Regions from separate parts of the Pseudalkalibacillus berkeleyi genome, predicted to be linked through region 1. Evidence: riboswitches for the same ligand, from Rfam matches in the RefSeq annotation. Region 1 holds a riboswitch; each other region holds the start of a gene.

Evidence for each region. A riboswitch is a leader RNA that binds a small molecule or an ion and turns the genes downstream of it on or off. The one in region 1 is predicted to bind S-adenosylmethionine.
Region 2: linked by a shared signal. The riboswitch ahead of L2716_RS12610 (methionine ABC transporter ATP-binding protein) and the one ahead of metX (homoserine O-acetyltransferase MetX) in region 1 are both predicted to bind S-adenosylmethionine.
Region 3: linked by a shared signal. The riboswitch ahead of L2716_RS07265 (YezD family protein) and the one ahead of metX (homoserine O-acetyltransferase MetX) in region 1 are both predicted to bind S-adenosylmethionine.

Annotation. Positions count from the first base shown of each region.
Region 1 is NZ_JAKIJS010000001.1:516,183-524,392, forward strand. It holds gene L2716_RS02780 (arylamine N-acetyltransferase) at 1-643, shown strand, start outside; SAM riboswitch class I at 807-919, shown strand; gene metX (homoserine O-acetyltransferase MetX) at 1,005-2,048, shown strand; gene L2716_RS02790 (O-acetylhomoserine aminocarboxypropyltransferase/cysteine synthase family protein) at 2,073-3,392, shown strand; gene L2716_RS02795 (homoserine dehydrogenase) at 3,514-4,740, shown strand; gene L2716_RS18375 (hypothetical protein) at 4,862-5,071, shown strand; gene L2716_RS18380 (GNAT family N-acetyltransferase) at 5,097-5,366, shown strand; gene L2716_RS02805 (hypothetical protein) at 5,623-6,204, opposite strand; gene L2716_RS02810 (ABC transporter ATP-binding protein) at 6,224-7,954, opposite strand; gene L2716_RS02815 (ABC transporter ATP-binding protein) at 7,969-8,210, opposite strand, start outside.
Region 2 is NZ_JAKIJS010000001.1:2,394,301-2,402,510, forward strand. It holds gene sufD (Fe-S cluster assembly protein SufD) at 1-320, opposite strand, end outside; gene sufC (Fe-S cluster assembly ATPase SufC) at 340-1,128, opposite strand; gene L2716_RS12590 (YuzK family famiily protein) at 1,541-1,696, opposite strand; gene L2716_RS12595 (carboxymuconolactone decarboxylase family protein) at 1,928-2,308, opposite strand; gene L2716_RS12600 (MetQ/NlpA family ABC transporter substrate-binding protein) at 2,788-3,603, opposite strand; gene L2716_RS12605 (methionine ABC transporter permease) at 3,622-4,287, opposite strand; gene L2716_RS12610 (methionine ABC transporter ATP-binding protein) at 4,280-5,305, opposite strand; SAM riboswitch class I at 5,407-5,519, opposite strand; gene L2716_RS12615 (TlpA disulfide reductase family protein) at 5,680-6,105, shown strand; gene L2716_RS12620 (SCP2 sterol-binding domain-containing protein) at 6,073-6,420, opposite strand; gene L2716_RS12625 (anti-sigma factor domain-containing protein) at 6,647-8,002, opposite strand; gene sigI (RNA polymerase sigma-I factor) at 8,030-8,210, opposite strand, start outside.
Region 3 is NZ_JAKIJS010000001.1:1,365,072-1,373,281, forward strand. It holds gene L2716_RS07245 (DEAD/DEAH box helicase) at 1-256, opposite strand, end outside; gene L2716_RS07250 (enoyl-CoA hydratase/isomerase family protein) at 396-1,247, opposite strand; gene L2716_RS07255 (sodium:solute symporter family protein) at 1,266-2,762, opposite strand; gene L2716_RS07260 (AMP-binding protein) at 2,863-4,842, opposite strand; gene L2716_RS07265 (YezD family protein) at 4,953-5,099, opposite strand; SAM riboswitch class I at 5,216-5,320, opposite strand; gene L2716_RS07270 (aspartate aminotransferase family protein) at 5,410-6,750, opposite strand; gene L2716_RS07275 (YjiH family protein) at 6,874-8,210, opposite strand, start outside.

The sequences.
Region 1 (8,210 bases):
CATGTTCCGTTACGATTTTGGTGGCACGTGTTATACGAATAATTCACATGCCTTGAAGCTACTTAAAACGCTAGGTTATGAGGGGTATCATGTTGAGTTAGGTAAATCTCATATTGGTATCATGATCGAGTTGGATGGTGAGCGGTTGTACCTTGATTTTGGTTCTGCTTCTCCATTTTTTAAGCCTGTCAATTTTGAAAAAGACACGAATAATTTAACTGCGTATGACATTGAAGAAATACGTATTTTACCAGACTCGGACAATAAGGGAACGTACCGATTTATCCGATACCGAGATGGGAAAGTTGTGAAGGATGATTGGGACTTCAATCCCGATCATAAAATGACTTTCGAGGCATTTGAACCGACGATCACAAAGTCCAATCAACCAGGGGCTTTTTTCCTATCTCATTTACGCTGCCATCATTATCAGATATCCCAGAATCGCACGCTCTCTCTCGTTAACAACACGTTCTCGATCCGATATGAAAATGGTGAGGTGGATGAAAGAATTTTACAATCTGAAAAAGAAATTACAGAGGTTCTTCAGGATGAATACCAGTTACCGAAATTACCGGTTGTTGAAGCAATCAGGGTCCTTGAAAGTCTTGGAGTCGATCTTTTTGAAAAGCAGATGAAATAAAAAAATTCTCTAGTGAAGAACGTTACGAAAAACACAATTAAATCAAGGATTGAGATATTTGATGATACCAATTTTGATGAAAATGAAGAAAATTTAAATGTTGACACTTCAAAATCACCGTGCTAAGATTCAAATAATTTAAAAATGAAACATCAATAGCAAGCTCTTATCAAGAGTGGCTGAGGGACTGGCCCTGTGAAGCCCGGCAACCGTCAAACTTAGGTTTGAAATGGTGCCAAATCCTGCAAAGCGTCAATACGCTTTGGAAGATGAGAGAGACAAATGTGTTTATTTTGCCTCTCTGTCTTTACAGAGAGGCTTTTTGCGTTTCTCGATTCTAAGGCAAAAGGGGGACAAAATGATGTCTTATCAAACTGAAACTGTACAAATTCCAAACTTTACACTTGAATCAGGCGAAGTGCTTGAAGAAGTGGAACTGGTCTACGAGCGGTGCGGTCCTCCTGATGCTCCGGCCATACTTGTCTGCCATGCTTTGACGGGTAATCACGTCACAGTAGGATCAGATGAACAACCTGGATGGTGGCGTGGTTTGATTCAGAAAGGAGGATACATCGACACCAATCAATATCAGGTCATTACTTTTAACGTCTTAGGTGGATGCAATGGATCAACAGGGGCAGCAACTATTCATCCAGAAAAAGGTGAGCCGTATGGTGAGGACTTTCCAATTTTAACCGTACGTGACCTTGTGGAAGTCCAGTTTGTTGCATTGAAAATCCTAGGATTCAAACGATTGAAGGCAGTCGTCGGTGGTTCACTTGGTGGTATGCAAGTTTTGGAATGGGGTTTAATGTATCCCACTTTCATGGATTTACTCATACCGATTGCGGTTACGCCGACATTAAGTGACTACGGCATTGCCTTCAACCACATCGCGAAAGAATCGATTCAACATGGTGGCACAAAAGGGTTGAGCATCGCCAGAATGATTGGCATGATCACCTATCGATCAGATCTGCTTTTTAACAATCGGTTTGATCGTCGTAAGAGCGTTAGTGAGGGAGAACCTTACGAAGTCGTGTCGTATTTATCGTATCAAGGTGACAAGTTGACCGATCGTTTTGACGCCAACAGTTACATGACACTGCTTGACGCGATGAACACTCATGATATTGGAAGGGGAAGAGGTGGAATAGAAGAAGCCATTAAAGGTTACGAAGCACCGATGATTGGGATTGGTTTTACGAGGGATCTTATTTATCCACCAGATGCGCTAGGAGGATTCATATCCTCCATTCAACAGCATGGTGGAAATGCTCAATTTTACGAAGTTGAATCAGATTTTGGTCATGACGGATTTTTAGTTGAATTTGAAAAATGGGGTCTAATTGTCAAAAGCAAACTAGCAGAGTTATACACGATCGCACACCAAAAGCAAGCTTAAAAAACGAATCGAGGAGTGAATGAAATGAGTGAACAAAAGAAGTATCGTCTTGAAACCGTAGGTGTACATGGAGGGTTACAACCAGATCCAGTAACAGGAGCGAGAGCATTACCGATCTATCAATCGAACGCTTATAAGTTCGAGAATACGGATCATGCTGCAGATTTATTCGGTTTGAAAGAGGAAGGCTATATTTATTCAAGAATTCACAATCCTACGGTTACCGCGGTTGAAGAGCGGGTAGCTGAGCTCGAAGGAGGCATTGGCGCGCTTGCTCTTGCGAGTGGAATGGCAGCCATTTCTACTGCAATCTTTAATGTTGCGGAGGCTGGAGATGAAGTAGTCTCAGCATCAACTTTATACGGTGGAACGTACAATTTGTTTGCGACGACATTACCAAAGCATGGCGTTAAAACGCATTTCGTAGACCCGACTGACCCTGAAAATTTCAGAAAAGCGATTACACCAAAGACGAAGGCGATTTTTGCCGAGACGATCGGAAATCCAGGCCTCCATGTCCTTGATATTGAAGAGGTTGCCAAAATTGCTCATGAAGCAGGTATTCCACTCATTGTAGATAACACGTTTGCGACACCGTTTCTAACTCGGCCGATTGAGTTCGGTGCAGACATCGTCATTCATTCGGCAACGAAGTGGCTCGGTGGGAATGGTACAACGCTTGGTGGCATTATTGTAGACGCGGGTAAATTTGATTGGAATCAACCGAAGTTCCCTGGTTTTACCGAACCTGATCCAAGCTATAACGGCATTGTTTTTGCTGAAGCGCTCCCTGAAGCCGCGTTCATCGTGAAGGCGAGAGTGCAAGTTCTACGGGATACTGGTGCCGCCATTAGTGCACAAAATGCCTTCCAAATCGCGCTCGGCCTAGAAACGTTACACGTTCGAATTAAAGAGCATGTGGCAAATGCGAGGAAAATTACCGAGTACTTACAGAACCATCCTGCAGTTGAGTGGGTGTTGTATCCAGAGAACAAAGATCACCCGTCTTATGAGCTATCGAAAAAATACCTACCTAATGGCGCTGGCTCTATTGTCGTGTTCGGAATAAAAGGTGGTGGAGAAGCGGGTTCTGCAGTCATTAACAGTGCTACACTTTGGTCTCATGTCGCCAATGTTGGTGATGCAAAGAGCTTGATTATACATCCGGCAAGTACGACGCATCAGCAATTATCACCTCAGCAATTGAAGGAATCCGGTGTGACTGAAGATCTTGTCCGTTTATCAGTTGGCATAGAAAATGTGGAGGATTTAATTGAGGATCTCGAACAAGCGATCGAAGTTGCAACCGGATTGACCTCCTTTAGTACACAAGAGGTAGGCTGAGATTTTATGAATAAAGAAAGAATTCCATTGATCGATGTGCGGAGCTTCATTGTTCTTATGACACTAAGCACAGTTCTTGGATATTTAGCGATTTATTAGAGGAGGGGAAACGTTGGGAAAAGTGAATGTTGCGTTACTCGGGTTCGGAACGGTCGGCAGTGGCGTGTATGAAATCATCGAAAAACAGCAAGAAAGATTTCGGGCTCTACTGGGGCGAGAAGTGGAAGTAGTGGCGATCTTGATTCAGGATAAAACGAAGCCGCGAGTTGTAGAAAATGGCGTACTTGTAACGTCTGATTTTGAAGAGATTATTACGCTTCACGACGTGGATGTTGTAGTAGAAGCGATCGTCGGAGTTGAACCGGGATACACCTATTTAAGAAGAGCGATTGAAAAAGGATGTCATGTTGTTACAGCCAATAAAGAGCTGTTTGCGCATAAAGGGTTCGAGTTGAAAGCACTTGCCGCTGAGCATAATGTCAACGTTTCCTTCGAGGCTGCTGTTGCAGGAGGGATTCCGATCATTGGAACCTTGAAGCAGCTCCTACATGTCAATCAAGTGTTGAAAATTGAGGCGATTTTGAATGGCACTTCTAACTACATTTTAAGCGAAATTCGTGAAAAAGAAAGGTCATTTGTTGATGCACTCAATGGTGCTAAGGAAGCGGGTTATGCTGAGGCGGATCCCACGAATGACGTGGACGGTTTTGATGCATTTTTTAAAATTGTCATTTTGGCAGAATTGCTATATGGCATTCGTCTGGAATGGGGAGAAATTAAGCAAAAAGGCATCCGGGACATCACGCTTGAAGATATTCAACTGACTGAATCGCTTGGATTTCGCTTGAAGCATATCGCTTCCCTTGAGTGGGAGGATGGAAGGTTGAAAATTGGCGTCGAGCCGAAAGTTGTCACACCGGATCACCAATTGTACGCTGTAGATGGTGTAGACAATGCAGTCGTCATTAATGGAGATTTAGTCGGCGAGCTGAAGCTACAAGGTCCGGGAGCAGGTAAGTATCCAACCGCTAGTGCAGTCGTTGAGGATCTCGTCAATGTGTTCAGCTCCATTCAAGACCCGGTATTGCCGAAGGACGTACAGTTGGAGAAAAGTGAACGCACACTTGTTCATCCGTGGCTTCTCATTAGTCAAACGAGTGTGCCAGTAGTAGGTGAAGTTTCTCTAGATCAAAGAATTCAACAAAACGGTCAGCTCTATTCTGTAAAAGTGGTGAGGACTACCCGAACAGAAATTGACCGATTACAGTTAGAGTATAAAGAGCTGAAGGCATACCAGATATCTGGAGGCACCGTTCCAGAACTTACGAAAGCATCGATCACAGCTTAATCATTCTATATAGAGAAAACTCATCATCAGATGAGTTTTTTCTTACTTTAAAAAGGAGATGAGACGTATGTGGTGAAATGAATGGATGTAGTTTTTTAATAGAAGAGGGGATAAAGAGATCATGATCACGATACAAAAAGCAACGGCAACACATGTTGAGGGAATTGTGAAAGTATGTACGGAAGGCAATAGAGCGACCTATAAAGACATTTACACGCAGGAATATTTGGATCGAATTACAGAAGAATTTTACAATCCGGAGCGAGTATTGAGTGAAGTATCAACGTCTACTAGAGATTGGGGCGGATACTTTGTAGCGCTAGAGAGATGATGTCATTGGAGCCGGTGGAGGCGGTATGACTGGTGAGGATGCTGGTGAAGTTTACGTTTTGTACATGGATCCAAACCGTAGAGGCGAGGGAGTTGGAACTAAGCTGCTAGCGGCGATCACTGACCAGCAGGTAAAGTTTGGCGCAAAGTTTCAGTGGGTTTCTGTGCAGAAAGGTAACGCGAAAGGCATTCCTTTCTATGAGGCGAAAGGGTTTCAACCTGACTCGGAGTGCGTTGGATATGGTAACACGGAAGAAGAGCACTATGTATCTGTGCGGTACTGTCGCGAAGTTTAGATGATCGTGCGTTTTCTAGATAAAATCGCGTTTTTCTAGATAATTCCGTCTTTTTCTAGATAATTTCTCATATTTCTAGATAAATTCGTGTTTTTCTAGATAAATCTGAAATTTTCTAGATAACCAAGCTTTCTCAAATAAACGAATTGAAAATCTCCTTACAATGTAACAAACTGACCTATCGATCCGTGTATTTGGATGATTGAGGTCAGTTTTTCATTATTTGTTCATTAAAAGGTAATTCCGAGCAGACTATTTACTTCTCCTTGTTTATGGACCTTACTAGCTCAATAGCCAAATTCGTTGAATGAATTAAGGTTGGATCTTCTTTTTTGAGTCGCAGATTTAAAGCGGCTTCAAAACATTGCTCAGCTTCATTTAATCGGTTTAATTCCATGAGACATTTACCTTTATGTTGAAGGACAAAATCTTTATATTTGTCAATTTGATTCAGTCTACATTTCTTTAGAGCGATATTAAACCTATTGAGAGCGTCCTGATGTTGGTTATTGTACTTCAAAGCTTCCCCAAGCCGGATAAGAGAGACGATTTCTATATGGGGATTTGCTTGATTAACGGACTGATTGAGGCAAGAATTAAATAGTTTGATTGCATGTATTGGTTCACCAATGATTCGATAAAAGTTCCCTAATGTTCCAACGAGCATATCACGTTTATCCTCAGTTACTGAATCACAATTTAAGTGTGCTTCAATTAATGTAATTGTCTTTCTTAGTAAGGTAGGATCATTCGATTTCTCTCGTAAAAAATCATTCTGATCAAAATAAACAGTTTTCGCTGCAACCGATATTTCCTTCTTGAGAAAATCTAAAGTCATTTTCATCACCTCGCATGAGTCACGCACTTGTTATTGTTGATTTTTCAGCGAATACTAGGCTTTTGTATATCGTGTTTCCTTTCAATAATTCATCGTGTGCACCTTGTTCAACAACCCGGCCTTTATCCATAACGAAGATGATGTCTGCGTTTTGTACGGTCGAGAGTCGGTGAGCTATGATGATCGTCGTTTTTCCTGTTCTCACTTGATCAAAGTTTGTTTGAACCTTCCGCTCGGTTTCTAGGTCTAAGGATGATGTTGCTTCATCTAACACTAAAATTTCAGGATTCCCAATAATTGCTCTAGCTAGAGCTAGCCGCTGGCGTTGACCACCAGAGAGTGTAATTCCGCGTTCGCCGACCTCAGTCTCGTATCCTTCAGGGAGAGACTCAATGTAATCGTGAATTTCAGCTAGTTGACATGCATGGTACATCACATCATCAGAAATTCCCTCACGTCCCATCAAGATGTTGTTCCGTACTGTGTCTGGAAAAAGGTAAGGATCTTGAGGCACAATACCGATCCGGTTTCGCCAGTCACTTTGATTCAAATCGCGTAAGGACTTTCCATTAACTAAAATGTCCCCTTGCGTAGGAGTGAAAAAACGAACGATTAACTGTGCAATGGTTGACTTGCCACCACCACTCGTACCAACAAAAGCCACTTTTTTACCAGCAGGGATCGTTAAGGACAAATCATTCAATACATTCTTATTTGCCTCATCTTGATAGGCGAAGGATACTTTTTCAAATGATATCGTTTCAACTTTTTCCGAAAGCGTATGATGGCCTTCATGTTCAACAGGACCTTCCATAACGGAGCGCAATCGGTCAATCAAAGAGTACTTGCCAGAAAGTAGCATGGTGAACTCAAACAATCTTTGGATGGAATCCATTAGCTGGGAAGTAAATTGAAAAACGACAATGAACAAACCAATTGATAAGCTTCCTTGGATGACGCTATATCCTCCGTAAACTAGAACGATTAAACTGGCTCCCCACTTTAAAGGTTGGCTTGTAATCAGTTGTCTGTTACTCATCTTCGTTTCGATCATGACAGAATCGAAATATCGTTTAAAATAGCGGTTATAAATGTTCGTTTCCCATGCTAGACGGTTGTATGCCATAATCTCTCTCGTCGATGCAATTCCTTCTTCAATATGAATGAGGAGGTCCGTTTTTCGATTTTGTGCATCTTTAGCAGCTTTCCGAATTTTAGGTGAAAAATACTTTCCGATTGCTACATAAATGACACTGAAAACAAAGATTGCCACTAATAATAAAGGGCTCGAAATAAAAACAATAACAGAAAGAAAAACGATATTGAAACATAGTTGTATGCTCCTTGGGATGAAACCACCAATCGTATCAGCGACTTGGTCAACATCGTTCGTTAAGTAGTGGACATATTTGGTCACTCGTTCATTGCGATAGGTTTGTGTGGGAATTTTCCTCATATAACCCATGAAGTCACTGATTAGTTGTTTTTTGACGATCGCTTGAATACGGTGGAACGTGTGTGGTGCGATGGTAAAAAGTACAGCATATGCAATAAATGCTCCTGCGAATAGAAATAAAATCGGGATGAGACGGTCAAACCGACCAGCAATAAATACGTCGTCGATTATGTACTTTTGCAATCCCGTTTGAGCGATGAATGCAGTCGTTTCTAAAAAGAGTAAACCAAGTGACAGCGCAAAGAGCCACTTCACTATTTTAATGTAACTAAACAGCCATTTCAAGTTTACCATGTAGTGCCTCCTTACTATACATGCATCGATTCAACAAGCGGTTGTTGACCTTCAGATAATTTGTAAAATAAACATTTCTTCTTCATCAATACTTCATATGTACCTTGTTCAGCAATTTTCCCATTATCTAAAACAACAATTTGATCATAATCTTGTATCGTGGTTAATCTGTGAGCCACTGTAAATGTTGTTTTATCTTTTAATAGTACATTGAGTGCTTGTTGAACTTCATGTTCACTAACATTATCGAGAGCGG
Region 2 (8,210 bases), 1.9 Mb from region 1:
ACTTGGCGGAACGCCGGCGTTGAGTTCCGCTGTATAATAAAGTTTTCAGTACGATCTTCTTTACCGATAAGGTTCAAAATGTATTCTGGTAAATCGTCCGCAGAATTCACTTCTGAAGCTTTAACGATATGTTGGAATTGTGTGAAATTCCATTTATCAATCTTTGTTTTCTCCGGCTTCGGCATCGGTAGGCTTTCAGCCAGTTCCAACCCGCGAAGACGAAGGTCCGTTAGCCATTTGGGTTCGTTTCTTTGATTGGAAAAATCACTTACATATGATTGATCGAAGGCAATCTTCGTTTCGTTCGTTTCCACTGACATATAAATCCTCCTTCAAAGCCTATGCTTGTTCTGTTTGAACAACTTCGTCTTTAATTCCTAGTTCATCTTTAATCCAGTCATATCCTTCTTCCTCAAGTCGTTGAGCAAGTTCAGGTCCACCAGATTTCACAATACGTCCTTGCATCATTACATGGACTTTATCAGGTGTGATGTAGTTAAGTAGACGTTGATAGTGAGTAATGATTAAGCAACCGAAATCTGGGTTACGCATATCATTAACGCCTTTAGATACAACTTTCAATGCGTCGATGTCTAGTCCAGAGTCAATCTCATCAAGAATTGCGATCTTAGGTTCAAGCATCAACAGTTGAAGAATTTCATTACGCTTCTTCTCACCGCCAGAGAATCCTTCATTCAGGTAACGTTGAGAGAATGATTCGTCCATATCAAGAAGCTCCATTTTGCTGTCCATCTTACGGATGAACTTCATTAATGAAATTTCTTTTCCTTCTTCACGACGAGCGTTAATAGAAGAACGTAGGAAGTCAGCGTTTGTTACACCGCTAATCTCACTTGGATATTGCATAGCTAGGAATAGACCAGCTTTTGCACGCTCATCTACTTCCATTTCAAGAAGGTCTTCCCCGTCAAAAGTTACGGTACCTTCTGTGATTTCATATTTAGGGTGGCCCATCAATGCAGAAGCAAGTGTGGATTTACCCGTTCCGTTCGGCCCCATTACTGCATGGATCTCTCCACCGTTTATTTCAAGGTCAAGACCTTTAATGATTTGTTTTCCTTCAATGGAAACATGTAGGTTTTCAATCTTAATGTTTGGTGCAGTCATGACTATAACCCTCCAATTTCGTATTTCAAATTAATTACTCCATTTAACATTGTAACGAAAAACAAGCGAAAAATGAAATAATCACGATTTATTTCTTTATTATCATTCTAATTTTAAATCAAATTAAAATAATTCTCAACAGGAGTCTTAAAAAATGCGATATTTCCGTTTTCTAATTGAGAATGAATGCTACTTATTGAAAGCGGAAGATCTCTTTTATACGCTGTATATACTCCATCATCACATACCAAATGTTATTATTCTCTATCCATTCGTTATTATTGATTCATCTTGGTCTAGAAAATTTAGGTTGGGTTGGTCAATGGAACCATTCATCTAAATGAAAAGGACCTTATCTTTGTGTGATAAGGTCCAAAATATTTAATGTTCTATTGTGTTCAGTTCTTTGTAGTTACGACTTAGTGACTTTACCCGTAAATTCATTTAGAATTTGTTGACTTCTCTTATACTCACGCTCTCGTCTACGCTCGATTTCCATACGCGTTTCTAGACTTTGTTCATATTGAGCATACCCTATTCCATGTGATTGGTGCATGGCCTTTTCCATTTCACCTGTATGGTGTTGGTGTGTGTCAATTTGATGGATAATAAATCAATCCTTTCGGGTTTTCAATCTTTATTTTCACTACATGTAATACCCTATCAGTTAATCGATTAAACCCCAACTCCCAAATTTCTTGATAATATCCTCTGTGCAAGGCTTACAGACGGTGGGTTCACTTTAATAGGTGTGTTGATACATATCCCTCGAATACATCCCTTTTTCACATAATTCTGATTAATGTTTCATTTGACTTAAGTCAGAAATAGCCTCTTGAACAAGTGTCACAGACTGACTCATGGCCGCTCCTCCTCCAAAGGCAGCACAAACACCAACAGATTCTAGTATCTCTTCTTCAGTACAACCTTGGTCTAGACACCCTTTAGTATGATATATGATGCAATACTCATCTTGAGAATAGATACTAATGCCTAATGCAATCAGTTGTTTTTCTTTTTTCGATAATTTCCCAGCTTTAAAGCATGATTCAGTAAACGCATTATACTTGCGTGCTACATCAGGCATTTTTTCAGTAAAAATCCCTAATCCGTGCTTATAGTCCATTAACGCTTCTTCTGTCGGAGAACCTGGCTGTTCATTCATCTCATTTTGTTTCATTTCATTCACTCCTTACAACATAAAATTCTTCCTACTTAGTATGATGATTCTCAAGAATAGTATCCGTTATGGAAAATGTGAATTTTCACCAAAATATTGTGAAAAAAAAGTTGAGTTCTCGCTCTATCCGTCGTATCCTCATTTCGCCTCTACCGCGGACAGTAAACGCCTCTTTCTATCCGCCATATCCTCATTTCGCCACTACCGTGGACAGTAAACGCCTCTTTCTATCCGCCATATCCTCATTTCTGCTCCACCGCGGACAGTAAACGCCTCTTTCTATCCGCCATATCCTCATTTCTGTTCCACCGCGGACAGTAAACACCTCTTTCTATCCGCCGTATCCTCATTTCAGCTCCACCGCGGACAGTAAGCACCTGATCGCCGGCACCACATAGACTAATCCTCTACAAAAACAAAAAAAGACCAGGTATCGCAATATTTGCTCTACCCAGTCTTGTCTTCCATTAAGGATGTTGTTATTCACTTACTGGAACAACGGCACCTTTGTATTCTTTTTTGATAAAGTCTTGCATTTCTTTAGAACGAAGTACTTCAACTAACTTTTTGATTCTTTCATCATCTTCATTTCCTTTATTCACAGCAATAATGTTTACATAAGGAGAATCTGTGCCTTCTAATGCAATTGCGTCTTTCTTCGGATCAAGTCCAGCATCAATCGCGTAGTTCGTGTTAATCAGAACTGCGTCCCCTTCACCATTATTGTAGATTTTAGGAAGTAGGCCTGCATCAACCTTTGGTTCGAAATTAAGGTTTTTTGGATTTTCATCGATATCCTTAACAGTCGCTTCCGATTTCTTAACGCCTTCTTTTAAAGTAATCAAGCCTTCGCTCTCAAACATACTTAGAATTCGGCCGTGATCGGCAACTGCATTACTCATAATGATTTCTGCGCCCTTAGGTAGCTCTTCGAGGCTTTTGTATTCTTTAGAATAAACACCCATAGGCTCTATGTGAATACCACCTGCGTTAACGAAGTCGTACTTTTCATTTTCTTTCATTTGTTGCTCCATGTAAGGAACATGTTGAAAGTAGTTCGCATCCAGCTCTTTATTGGCAAGCGCTTTGTTCGGAACAACATAATCTTGGAACGTTTCAATCTCAAGTTGAACACCTTTTTCTTCTAACAACGGCTGTGCTTCTTCAAGAATTTCAGCATGAGGAACATTGGAAGCTCCTACAACTAGCTCTTCTTTGTCTCCACTTTTTCCACCACAAGCAGCTAATACAGAAATCACTAATACGGTACCCAAAATCGAAATAAATTTTTTCATTTTTGTTTTCCCTCCAGTTTATCTTTTATCCGTTCTTTGTGTTAAGAAGTCACCCGTCCATTGGATGATAAACACGATGATTAATATAATGACGGTTGCAACAAGTGTGACATCGTTTTGAGATCTCTGGAATCCGTCTAAGAACGCTAAAGTACCTAGTCCACCTGATCCTACAACCCCAGCCATTGCTGTGTAAGATATTAATGCAATTGCAGTGACCGTGATACCAGAAATCAGTGCAGGTAGTGATTCAGGCAATAGTACTTTGTAAATGATTTGCATATCTGTTGCACCCATTGATTTAGCTGCTTCAATTACTCCTTTATCTATTTCACGTAAGGCGATTTCAACCATTCGTGCATAGAAAGGAGCAGCACCGATAATCAATGCAGGGAGTGCAGCATTCGCACCTAACATAGATCCAACCATCCATGTTGTAAACGGTACGAGTAAAATAATCAATATAATAAATGGAATTGACCTGAAAATATTGACGAATGTAGCTACGACCGATTGTACTGGCTTGTTTTGCCATAGATTATTCTTGTCAGTAAGGAATAAGAGTAATCCCAATATGATACCTAATACAAATGTCGCACTGACAGAAATGACAGTCATATATATGGTTTCAAGAGTAGCTTCCCACATATCTTCCCAATCAACATTAGGAAATAAATTAGTCATGGACGATCACCTCCACTTCCACTTCTTGCTGTCGGACATGGCTAACCGCTTTTTCAATCTCATTGGCTTCACCCTCGACTTGGATGAACAAAGTGCCATATGCCCCGTCTCTCGTCTGAGAAATCTTCCCCTGTAAAATATTTACGTTCACCTGGAATTTCCGGATCAAATCACTAATGAGCGGCCGTTCAGCAGTACCACCAACAAAAGTAAGCTTCACTACCTTATGTTGATCCCCTTTTTCTATCAGGTGTTGAATCGTTTCCTCTGTTTCTTCTGGTTCTGTTACTTGCTTCACAAAATTCTGCGTGATTTCTTTTTCAGGAGATTTAAATACTTCTAATACTGGACCTTGTTCAACGACTTTTCCATCTTCCATGACCGCTACCCGATTGCAAATTTTCCTAATTACATGCATTTCGTGTGTGATCAGAACAATAGTCAAACCTAATTTTTGATTAATATCAACGAGAAGATTTAAGATCGAATCTGTCGTTTTCGGATCTAATGCAGAAGTAGCTTCATCACATAAAAGAACATCCGGATTATTTGCAAGCGATCTTGCAATGCCAACACGTTGCTTTTGACCGCCACTTAATTGCGAAGGATATGACTCGCCACGACCTGTTAGTCCGACAAGTTCAATCAATTCATTTACACGCTTGTCCCGTTCTTCTTTACCAACGCCAGCGATTTCTAAAGGAAATGCGATATTTTCTTTGACTGTTCTACTCCATAATAGGTTGAAGTGTTGAAAAATCATTCCGATTCGTTGCCGAGCTGTGCGAAGATCCTTGCTGTTTAGATTCGTTAAGGCTTGTCCATTTATATCGACTGAGCCGTCAGTCGGTCTTTCTAGCATGTTCAACATCCGAATGAGTGTACTCTTCCCTGCGCCACTATATCCAATGACACCGAAGATCTCGCCTTTCTCAATTTCAAGGTCAACGTGATTGACTGCATTAACCGGACCGTCTTTCGTGTAAAAGACTTTCTTTATATTTTTTAAAGTGATCAAGTCACTCAACTCCTCCCTGTCCTATTTAAGTATTTTAAAATCCAACGAAAAAAAACCTCTCGGCTCTGTAAATGAGCAGAAAGGTTTGGGTTAAACTCTCTATCTCATCGTCCAAAGCATTACACTTTGCAGGATTTGGCACCTTCTCAAATCAAACTGATTTGATGGTTGCCGGGCTTCACAGGGCCAGTCCCTCCGCCACTCTTGATAAGATTTTATTTAAATGATTTTAAACTTTATCACTTTAGCTTATTTAAGCATGAGAGCATTGTAGCATGCGTTATTTTTACATGTCAATCATTTTCTCTGCGAATATTAAATGAAATATGATACCCTTCATACTATAATTCAAATAAAGGAGGACACTTGTTCAAATGTCTGAGAAAGTAAATTTTTCATTGAGGAATATTGCTAATCATCAACTTGTTTCTTTATCTGACTTTACCGGAAAGCCTGTTATCCTACAGTTCTGGGTTTCTTGGTGTCCGGATTGCATGAGGGAAGTTCCTTTATTAAATCAGTTTTATGAATCGATGAGAAGTGAACAAATAGTGGTCATTTCAATAAATGTATCAGGAAGAGAAGGCTCAAGTGAACAAAGGGACGAATTTATTAGCAGAAATCATATATCTATCCCTGTTTTAAAAGACAAAGGAACTGAAGTGTATGATCAATTTGGATGTAAAGGCGTACCTACGACGGTTTTATTGAGTGCGGATCATACAGTACAAGAGGTTTACGGAGATAAAGATACTTTTCCAAATATGCTACATGGCATTTCTGGATTGTTGACCAGATAAAAAGAAGATCGACTCTAACTTTAGGACGACTCGATACGAAGCATTTACGGTTACTTTGTTTTGCTTGATTAAGGTTGATAGCTTCTCATTACCTTGAATGAGTTGTAATAACGTATCCGAACTACCAATAATTTCGATGACATTCTCACTCTGAATGTCATCCATAATCACTTGACATGATCGTTTTTTCATATGAATGGATACCTGTTCTTTATTAGAGGACAAGGTTATGACAAAGTCTTGCAACTTGAAAAAGGGTGATAAATACGACTGTCTTTCTAATCGTTTCGTAAACACCTCTATAACCTGTTTCATACCCCATCTCCTCTCCGTTATGTAGATATTCTTCGATAGGTGAATTGAAATGTCCTTGTATAAACGTTCGACAGTTTCTTTATCAATATTCGTGAAAAATAGCTAAGGCTCACTTCTAAAATAATGTTGCATGGATAATGTATATAAAAAAAACCACAGTCCATGCTGACTGTGGTTGACTGTTAAATTTGTGTACGACAAATGATCATGAACGAATGCCATGATTTTAAAAACCGGTTGAAAAAAGGTTCTGGAACGTGCCCGTCTGTACAAATTGTACCTTTAATAGGTCGCGATCTTGATTATGATCCGAAGAAGGAAGCTGTTTCTTCCACTCTCCTAAATGAATTTTAATTTTAACCTGACGATTATGGTTCTTGTGGTCCTTCTTGTGTTTGTCCTTCTTTGAGAAAGACTTTTTATGTGAGTGCTTTTTACTTATATCTTTGCCCTCATTCTCTTCCTCTTTGTTTTTTCGCTCTTCATCATCTTCTTCACTTTCGGCATCCTGATCGTTTTCAGACTCTTTCGCATCCTTATTTTCCTCATTACCTGTAATGGTCTGCTGCTTAGAATCCTCTGTTTTAGCTGGAACTGAAGGTGCAGTTACTTTATCTTCTTTTAAGTCCTTAATTGCTGTATCTAGTTCTGCTTGATCTGGTTCATTTAAAACGTTTTCAACAGATTTAGTTTGTGTATTTTTCTGCGAATCTTGCTTTTTATGAAGCGGTTTAGTTTCTTTACTATCAAAATTCGTATGTTTAACTTGATCCGACTGAGGTGTCGATCCTTCAGGTAAAACGGCTTCAACAACGTCTGTATTATTTTTATCGACATTTAATTTTCGTAGTTCTGAGAAAGACAGAGTTCTAACATGCTCTACCTTAAGGGATTGGTCTTGTTGTAGGGCATCTTGATAAACCATGAATTTCCCCATGGATAAACCAAGCTTATTAGCTTCCTTCCGCTGTTCTGGAGTGGTTTCCATTATGGAAAGAACAATACTCGTATTCTTAACTTGTTTATTAGATTTAAGCTGATTGATTGCATCTTTAATTCGCTTCTGAACATCAGAAGATTCAAGGGATTGGTCGTATGATGAAGTAATTAATAGATCATTATACGTGTCGAAATAACCAAACTCTTTCAACTTCTTAAATAAAGATTGAGAGAAGTGCTTAAGCGACTTATTCTCTAATCCTTCGGTGTTATCAAGCAAACTTTTTGCATCCTCATTTAATGCTCGGACCTTGAGGACGTTTAAATCCTTATCAACAGCTACTTCAATACTAGGATTAATATCGAAACTGACATAAGCTGCTGCAGATGCTTTTTGATGTCCGAATGGAAAACCTCCTGCCACTAGAACAAATACGATAATTGCAACTAAAGATAGTGAGAATGAAGGTAATAACATACGGTCAGTACGATAGGTTGGATGAACATTTTCATTTGGACATATATATTCTTGTCCAATTTCTGGTTGTTCACCCTTCTTCAATCGTACGTTCTCAAAGCTGCCATCTTTCGTTAAGATCACTGCTTTACGCTTTGAAACTTTCATGATAAGGCCGCGTTTCACTCACTGGTCCCTCCCTTCAAACTGATATCAAGAGGGCTCAATGTAAGATCTAAGCGATGTATACCCTCCAATATAAATCAATGCAATTGCTATTATATATTTTCGATTACGTTCAATCGTTTTACGACTGCAAGAAACCATATTTAATAAATCTTTTATCGGCAATTGCTTTTTCTCTGCAAGATAAGCAGCTAATTTCTCATCTTCT
Region 3 (8,210 bases), 850 kb from region 1:
CGGATGCAGTAGGTGTAACAGCCACGAAGCTTTCCTGATTACGAGCAGCTTCAACAGCAGAATATTGGTGAGTGTATAATCCATTAACCCCTCTATTCATTAACGCTTGACGAATTTTGGGATGGATATATTCAGGAATGTCAACTGAGCTCCCAGCCTTTTCAGGAATCGTTTTCCAATGTGCTATGTTTGAAGCAATTGAGTCCTCTTGGTTCATCACTTTTAGAATTTCATTCAAGTGTTTTCTCATTTTCATACCGTTCACTCCATTCTATTTTCTATTTTATCGAATAAACGTTCGTAGGAAAAGAGTTTGTGGCTAGAATGGTAATATTAGGCCCTGTTTTAAATAAAGAAAAGAGCTTCGGGTCAACGAAGCTCCTTCTCATTACACTTTAATTATCCACTTGTTTACTTACCTCATCTAGAAACCCTTTCAAACCTTCGTTTTTAATTAATGAACCGATGCCTTCGATTTCAGTTTCTGTATTGAGGAAAAACATGGAAATTGCTACTTCTACGTTATAATCTAGTGCATCCCGCAGGCCTTGTATTTCATACGTTTTGTTGACCGATCTCTTGGTCAGTTTTACTGCTGATGAGGGGAGTTTGGATATACGCCTAGCAAGTCCTGTTACCTCTGTTTCAAGTTGTTCCTTTTCGACCACCTTATTAAAAATACCAGCTTCTTTTGCTTCATAAGCATCTAGTATATCACCTGTAAGCAAAAGTTCCTTCGCTTTGCGAATGCCTACAACCCAAGGCATCATCAATGTTGGTGGTGCTGCTCCGAATCGGATTTCAGGTTCACCGAACTTTGCCTCATTTGATGCAATTGCTAAATCTGTACTCAAGACCCAGTCAGCAGCTCCCCCTAGAGCATGACCACTAACCGCTGCTATTGTAAGTTTTTTCAATGACCATAGCTTGATACTGACCCGTAACAACGATTCAAGATGCGCTCTCCATACTTCAGATGGTTGCTCGCCAATCGGTGATGGATAATTGAACGCCTCCTTCAAATCGACACCAGCAGAGAAATGTTCCCCCGCTCCTTTAATGATGACAACCTTTACTTCTTGATCTTTTTCAAGTAAATCTAGTGCTCTTTCGACCTCATGTGCTAATGAGTCTTTTATTGAGTTTAATCGATCAGGGCGGTTAAGGGTAATGGTTCCGATACCATCTTCAATTTGAGATAAAATGTATTTAAAATCCTCTGTTCTTGTTAAAGTTGACGATGTCATTTAAATTCACTCCTTCTATTATTTGAAAGTATGGGTAACGTAACTGATTTGAGAACGCGACATCGATGTCACATAACTAACAACAATCATAGTTACAATACCGATCACAGAACATATAAATAACGCAATGTAAATGTTCTCAATGAGTTGAAATCCAGTAAACCAAATATACGATCCTGAGCCTGTGATAACAGATGAGATTGCCCCATATCCATTTCCTTTCTCCCAGTAATATCCGAGAATAATCGAACCGAAGGTCCCGCTAATAATTGCTGAAAAACTAAACTGGATTAACAATGCAAGCGAGTCTGGTGGGTTGATTGATAAATAAAGTGACAGCAAGCCTACTAAGAAAAGTGACCATTTAGCTCCTAATACAGCTTTTTGGTCAATGCCATCCGTAGACAGCGAAGAATACTTAGCGAGAAGTGGTTTAATTAAATCATTTCCAATGCTAGATGTGACCGTCACATACAAACCATCTGTACTAGATAATATGGCAGAGAGTAAACCAATCATTAATAATCCGACCACAATAGGAGGAAAAGATTCCATGAGATATACAGGAATTGCTTGATCCATTCTACTGAGGTTTGGGGATATCACTCTCGCTGCTAGTCCACCAAAGACCATTAATGACGTTATGAAAAAAAGGTGAACCCCTGCTGATAGCGTAAAAGGTCTCAAATCCTCTTCCTTCTCAAGCGTTAAAAACTTATTTGCTAATTGAGGTGTTAAGACAAAACCAATCATTAAAAATTGGATGGTTAATAGAGCCATTACACTCCCATAAGGTCCTCCTTGTGAAAAAGCATTTGTTAAGTTTGGATCAATCGCGGCTAGTTTGTTTTCCAGTCTGTTGAACATTGAGAGCCCACCACCAATCGTCCAAAACAAGGAGGCAAATACAATGACGCCTGTCAAAGACATTAATATCCCTTGAATACCGTCCGTAATCACTTGAGCGAACATGCCCCCAAGGCGGATATAGAAAACTGTGATCACAACACCGATCACAATCCCCCATAAATACGGAATCCCGGTAATGATTTCAAAAATGGTTGCCATCCCTACATTTTGTCCGACAATATAGTAAATGTTGAATAACAATAGAATCGAAACGATCATCTGTAGCGATTTGCTATTGTATCTTTTTCCAAGCCATTCAGGGAGCGTTGCAACACCTCCTGCCTTCTTATGTTGACGCCAAAAGTTTTTCGCGAGGAAAAGTAGAGCGATCCAAGCTACGCCAAATGCTCCGAGAATGTACCAAAACACCGAGAGACCATATTGGTAAGCTAGCCCAGGAACACCTAAATATAAATTTGCACTAGCAAATGTTGCTGAGAAACTTGCCCCAACGATCCATGGGGCAAGCTTACCTTCCGCCGTTGCAAAACCCTTCATCGTTCTACTGTGTTTCTTTCCTTTATTTCCAATCCAAGAAAGAACACCTATATAAATGAGGAAGAGTACACCAACAATGACTAAAACATAGCTCGGTAAAGTACCCATTCTTACAACCCTCCTTTATCTTGTTTCGGATATAATTTATTCCATAGCCATAAGCCGATCACCCAAAATATGATAAGTCCAGTTAGGTAGAATGTAAGCATCAGGTCACTCCTTTATCTAATAGTTTGTCAGATGTGAATTCGACTAAAATATTTGGATTAGCAATTGTAGAAATATCACCTATTTGTTCATTTAAGAACACATTTTTGATCACTCTTCGAACGATCTTCCGGCTTTGGGTGCGGGGAAAATCTTTAACAAAGAAGATAAACGTTGGTTTAAGTGGTTTACCTAGTTTTTCAGCAACTGTGTTCACTAATTCATTTCTAATGAGCCCTTTATCAAGCTGTTCACCCTCATTTTCTAAGGTCACAAATCCGATGATGGATTGGCCTTTTATATCATCAGGTATGCCGATAACTGCGGCTTCCTTAGCTCGGTCATGATTGGTTAACACTTCTTCAATTTCAGTTGGACCAATTCGCTTTCCAGCTACCTTGATCGTATCGTCCGCTCTGCCCTTGATATACCAGTAACCTAAGTCATCTATAGACACGAGATCTCCGTGGACCCAAACGCCTGGCCACTTATTCCAATACGTATTTAAGTACCGGTCATCATCTTGCCAAAAAGATTTGGTCATTCCAACAAATGGTTGTTGGACAATCAGTTCTCCAGTTTTATTTCTGACGGGTTGCTGATCTTGATCAACCACTTCCGGATCAATGCCAGGTAATGGTCCATGAAATGAGGAAGCTTTTAAAGGCATCGTTGGATAGCAGCCAATAATGCCTCCACCAGCTTCCGTACCTCCTGAATAATTTATGATCGGACAACGGCTTTCCCCAACTTGTTCAATTAACCATGTCCATGATGCTTGATCGATTGCCTCTCCAGTTGAACCTATAATTTTCAATGACGAAGTATCATAGGATGGCAGTGTTTGGTCACTATGAGTCTTTCTCAAGGTTCGAACAACCGTTGGCGCCATCCCAATATGAGTTAAGCGATGGTCCTCAATAAGCTGTAAAATTCGCCCATTTTGAGGATAATTAACATCTCCTTCATAAAGGACTGCTGTACAATGAAATAAATTTGCACCAATTAATAACCATGGCCCCATAATCCAACCGATATCCGTCATCCAAAATAGCTTGGCGTCCTCTTTAACATCGAAGCAGAAGTACATATCAATGGCGGTTTTAATGATGAAACTACTATGTGTATGGACAGTTCCTTTTGGTTTCCCTGTTGTCCCAGACGTATAAATGATTAAGTAAGGATCCGATGCCTTTGTTTCATGTGTGATTAATGTTGCTCCTTTTGACGCTAGAACATTTTCGTAATGTCGATCTAATCGGCGTTTCGTAAAGTTTGTATGGGTATGATTAACGACAACTACATGTTCAACCGAAGGGGATAGATCTACAGCTCGATCGGCAATTTCTTTCATCGGACTTACTTTTCCTTTTCTAATAGAACCATCGGCAGTGATCAATACTTTACATTCACTATCGTTCAGACGAGTTGTAACAGCATCTGCCCCGTACCCTGAAAACATCGGTACAGCGATAGCACCTAACTTCGCACATGCATATAACGCAATTGCAGATTCAATAATCGGAGGTAAGAAAATACCTATTCGATCCCCATAACCTACTCCTAATCGTTGTAGGCCTAAAGCGAAGCGACTGACATGTTCATCTAATTCCTGATAAGTTAGTCCCTGTTTGCTACCGTCTTCACCTTCCCAAACGATCGCATTTTTCGTATTGCATTTTGTTAGATGTTTCTCTACACAATTTTTATAAATGTTTATATATCCGCCTTTAAACCATTCAGTGAAAGGTGCACCATTTGATGATTCAGATATTCTGTCAAAAGGTCTGTCCCATTGAAAATGAAACGTCTCATTGATCGCATTGTAGAACCAATCCTGATCTTCAGCAGCCTTCTTTATGAGTGCTTGGTAATCTGAAACCCCATAACGATTTGTGAATGCCGTTAAGTTCGCTTCATCTATCTGATTCTGATTCGGACGCCAAATTACTTGATCTGATCCGTAAAGTTCCAAACTCATATTGATTTCACCCTTTCCAATTCATTCATACAAAAAAGCAACCTTGTGCAAATCCCACCTAGGATTTAATGCTCAAGGTTGCCTCTAGTTTGTCTAGTCAGCACATATTCTTATTTCAATCTTACCTTTTCATTCTTTTCAATTTGAATGACTTTTCCGTCTTGTACAACTAATGTTACGGAACCGAAATCCATTGATTCTAACATCTTATTCAAGCGAGGTACGATCGCTTGTAACGCTTCTACTTCTTTAGCCACTTTGTTCTTCTCCTTTCATTTTCTAATTCGCGAGAAGATAAGGACAATTGCATATGAGAAAACAAAAAAGTCTCTCAAGATGAGAGACTTTGTAATCTGTACATGACCATGTATGTACCTTATCTCTCAAAATGGAATGCCATTTTGCTGGAATTGGCACCTTGCTGTTAGCAGGTTGCCGGGCTTCGTAGGGCCAGTCCCTCAGCCACTCTGGATAAGCGGTTTAACTTATTTTTTTGAATTTTACATGAATGGAAGTCTCGAAGTCAACAAGTTTGTGAAAACTAGGTGTTTTGGCTTAGATCTAATATTAAACGCCTGCCATTAATTTACTACGTTCTTGTAAATATTGCTCAATGGCTTCTTCAAGCATGTTCAGCCCAGCATCAATTTGATCTTTTGTCACGATGAGCGGTGGTACCATACGAATGACGTTTCCTTCGTTTCCACACAAATAAAATAGTACACCTTTCTCCAATGCAAGATCTAGTATTCTGAGTAGCGCGTCGCCACTCGGCTTTTGGGTATCCGGATCGACAATCTCAATTCCAATCATCAATCCAATTCCTCTTACGCTTCTAATGACATGATCATACTTTAATCGTAAGTTTTCTAATTGATTCATGGCATAATGACCTATTTCATATGCATTCTCAATTAACTTTTCTTCCTTCAACACATCTAATGTCGCAAGAGCTGCAGAGCACGCGATTGGATTCCCACCGAAGGTTGTTCCATGACTCCCAAGTGGCCACTTTTGCATTAATTCAGCAGATGCAACAGTTGCGCTCAACGGAATGCCAGATGCGATTCCTTTGGCAATCGCCATAATATCAGGAGTCACACCAAATGTTTGTGCTGCAAACCAGTCACCCGTACGACCAAACCCTGTTTGTACTTCATCAAAGATCAATAAAATATCATGCTGGTCACAAATTTCTCGAATCTTTTGTAACCATTCTTTTGGCGGTATAATATACCCACCTTCACCAAGAACTGGCTCTAAAATAACGCAAGCAACTTCGTCTGGTTGAACTTGGTGTTGAAATAATTTATGGAAATCCTTCTCTAGCTTTTTAACAGAAAACGCAATACAGTCATCTGTACCTTGAGGGCATTCGTCTTCATCAAAGTATGGAATTTGATAACTTCCACTTGGATTTAGAAACTTTCGATATTTACTTTTCGAAGTCGTCACATTCAGTGCCCCTAATGATCGACCATGGAAACACCCTGTAAATGAAACGACGTAAGGACGTTCCGTTACGTGTTTAGCAAGCTTAATGCCACCTTCAATAGCCTCTGTTCCACTATTTGCAAAGAAAAAACAATCTAAGCCCGTCGGCAATACAGTTTGTAATTGGTCTGCAAGCTTCAAAATCGAATCATACATAATGACACCAGACGGACCGTGTAGTAATGAATCTGCAGCATCTTTTATGGCCTGTACGACTTTCGGGTGCCTATGCCCTGTGTTCGTAACCGCGATGCCTGATGTGAAATCTAAGTACTTCTTACCATCTACACCATAATAGTAACAGCCTTCTTCCTTAACAACAGGCAAATTGGGGTGATCCTTAGCCATAGAAGGGGCTAGTAGTTCAGGCATCCGTTCAAATAAAGGTTTCCAGTCATAATCTTGAGTAGACATATGCATTCCTCCAAATACGAATCTAGGTTGCGCGTTTTAATAAATAGCTCTGTTAGAGAATATTATTGATTTCTGGTAGTACAAGTGAATTTCAAAGAAATCAACGATAACAATTAACAAAACCTAAAAAATAAATAAGTGTGCAATGAGGACGATAATCGGTAATGTGATTAATGTTCGTTGGATAAATATAATTACAAGCTCTAAGAACGAAATTGGAATCTTGGATTTGATCAGCAATATACCGATTTCAGACATATAGATTAATTGCGTTAGAGATATTCCGGCAATTACAAACCTCGTCAATTCACTTTCAATACCACTACCTAGTACTGCTGGTAAAAACATATCTGCAAATCCAACAATCATAGCAGGTGCTGCTTCAGCCGCTTCAGGAATTTGCATCCATTCAAGTAACGGGACTAAAGGATAAGCAAGATAAGAAAATATAGGTGTAAACTCTGCAATGACTAGTGATATCGTACCAAGAGCCATCACAAGGGGTATCAAACTGAACCAAATATCAAGTACATTCTCAATTCCCTTTCTAACTACAATTGTTAGATCTTTGACTTGTGCTGCTTTCCTAACACCACTTTTGATACTCCATTTTACACGCGATGCTTCTGTTGGAACTGATTCTTCTATTTGCTTCCCTACAGGTTCATAATAAGTATCTTTTTTCCTTGATAAGGGTGGAATTCTAGGACAAACAACAGCTGCGACGATACCTGCGATCACGACTGTAATATAAAACGGTACAAACAAATGGTCTAACCCAATAAAGCTAATCACAACTAAACTAAATGCAATGGATGTGATAGAGAATGTCGTAGCGACTACGGCAGCTTCACGTTTTGTATAATAGCCTTCTTCATACTGTTTGGTCGTGATCAATACACCGACTGTGCCACTACCCATCCATGATGCAACTGCATCGATTGAAGATCTTCCGGGCAACCGAAACAATGGCTTCATAACTTTTTGCACCATCGTACCAATAAACTCCATAAGTCCGAATTCAAGGAGTAGTGGCATTAATAATCCAGCAAATAAAAACCAAGTTGCAAGAACGGGGACGAGAGCATAAAGGACCGTTCCCCCAGTAGTCTCTGACCAAATCCATTCTGGTCCCCATTTCATCAAGGTCATGATCGCAAAAATTGATCCGACAACTCTCATAGAGAGCCAAAATGGATTAATATCGAATAAATCTTTTAGAAAGGAGTTTGTTTCCAACCAGAGTGGCTTTACTGTTTTCGCATAAATGACTAGAAACACGGATAAACAGAAAACAGTGGTCATTACATGCGGAATGTAATCCCCAAACCAACCATTAACTGATTCAGCAAGGATGCCTACACCAATTGTTAATTTCCCTTGATAGGTTACAGGTACAAGAAAGAGAAAAATCCCCAACAAAGAAGGAAGAATGAATTTCAAATAAGCTCCGATCGTTA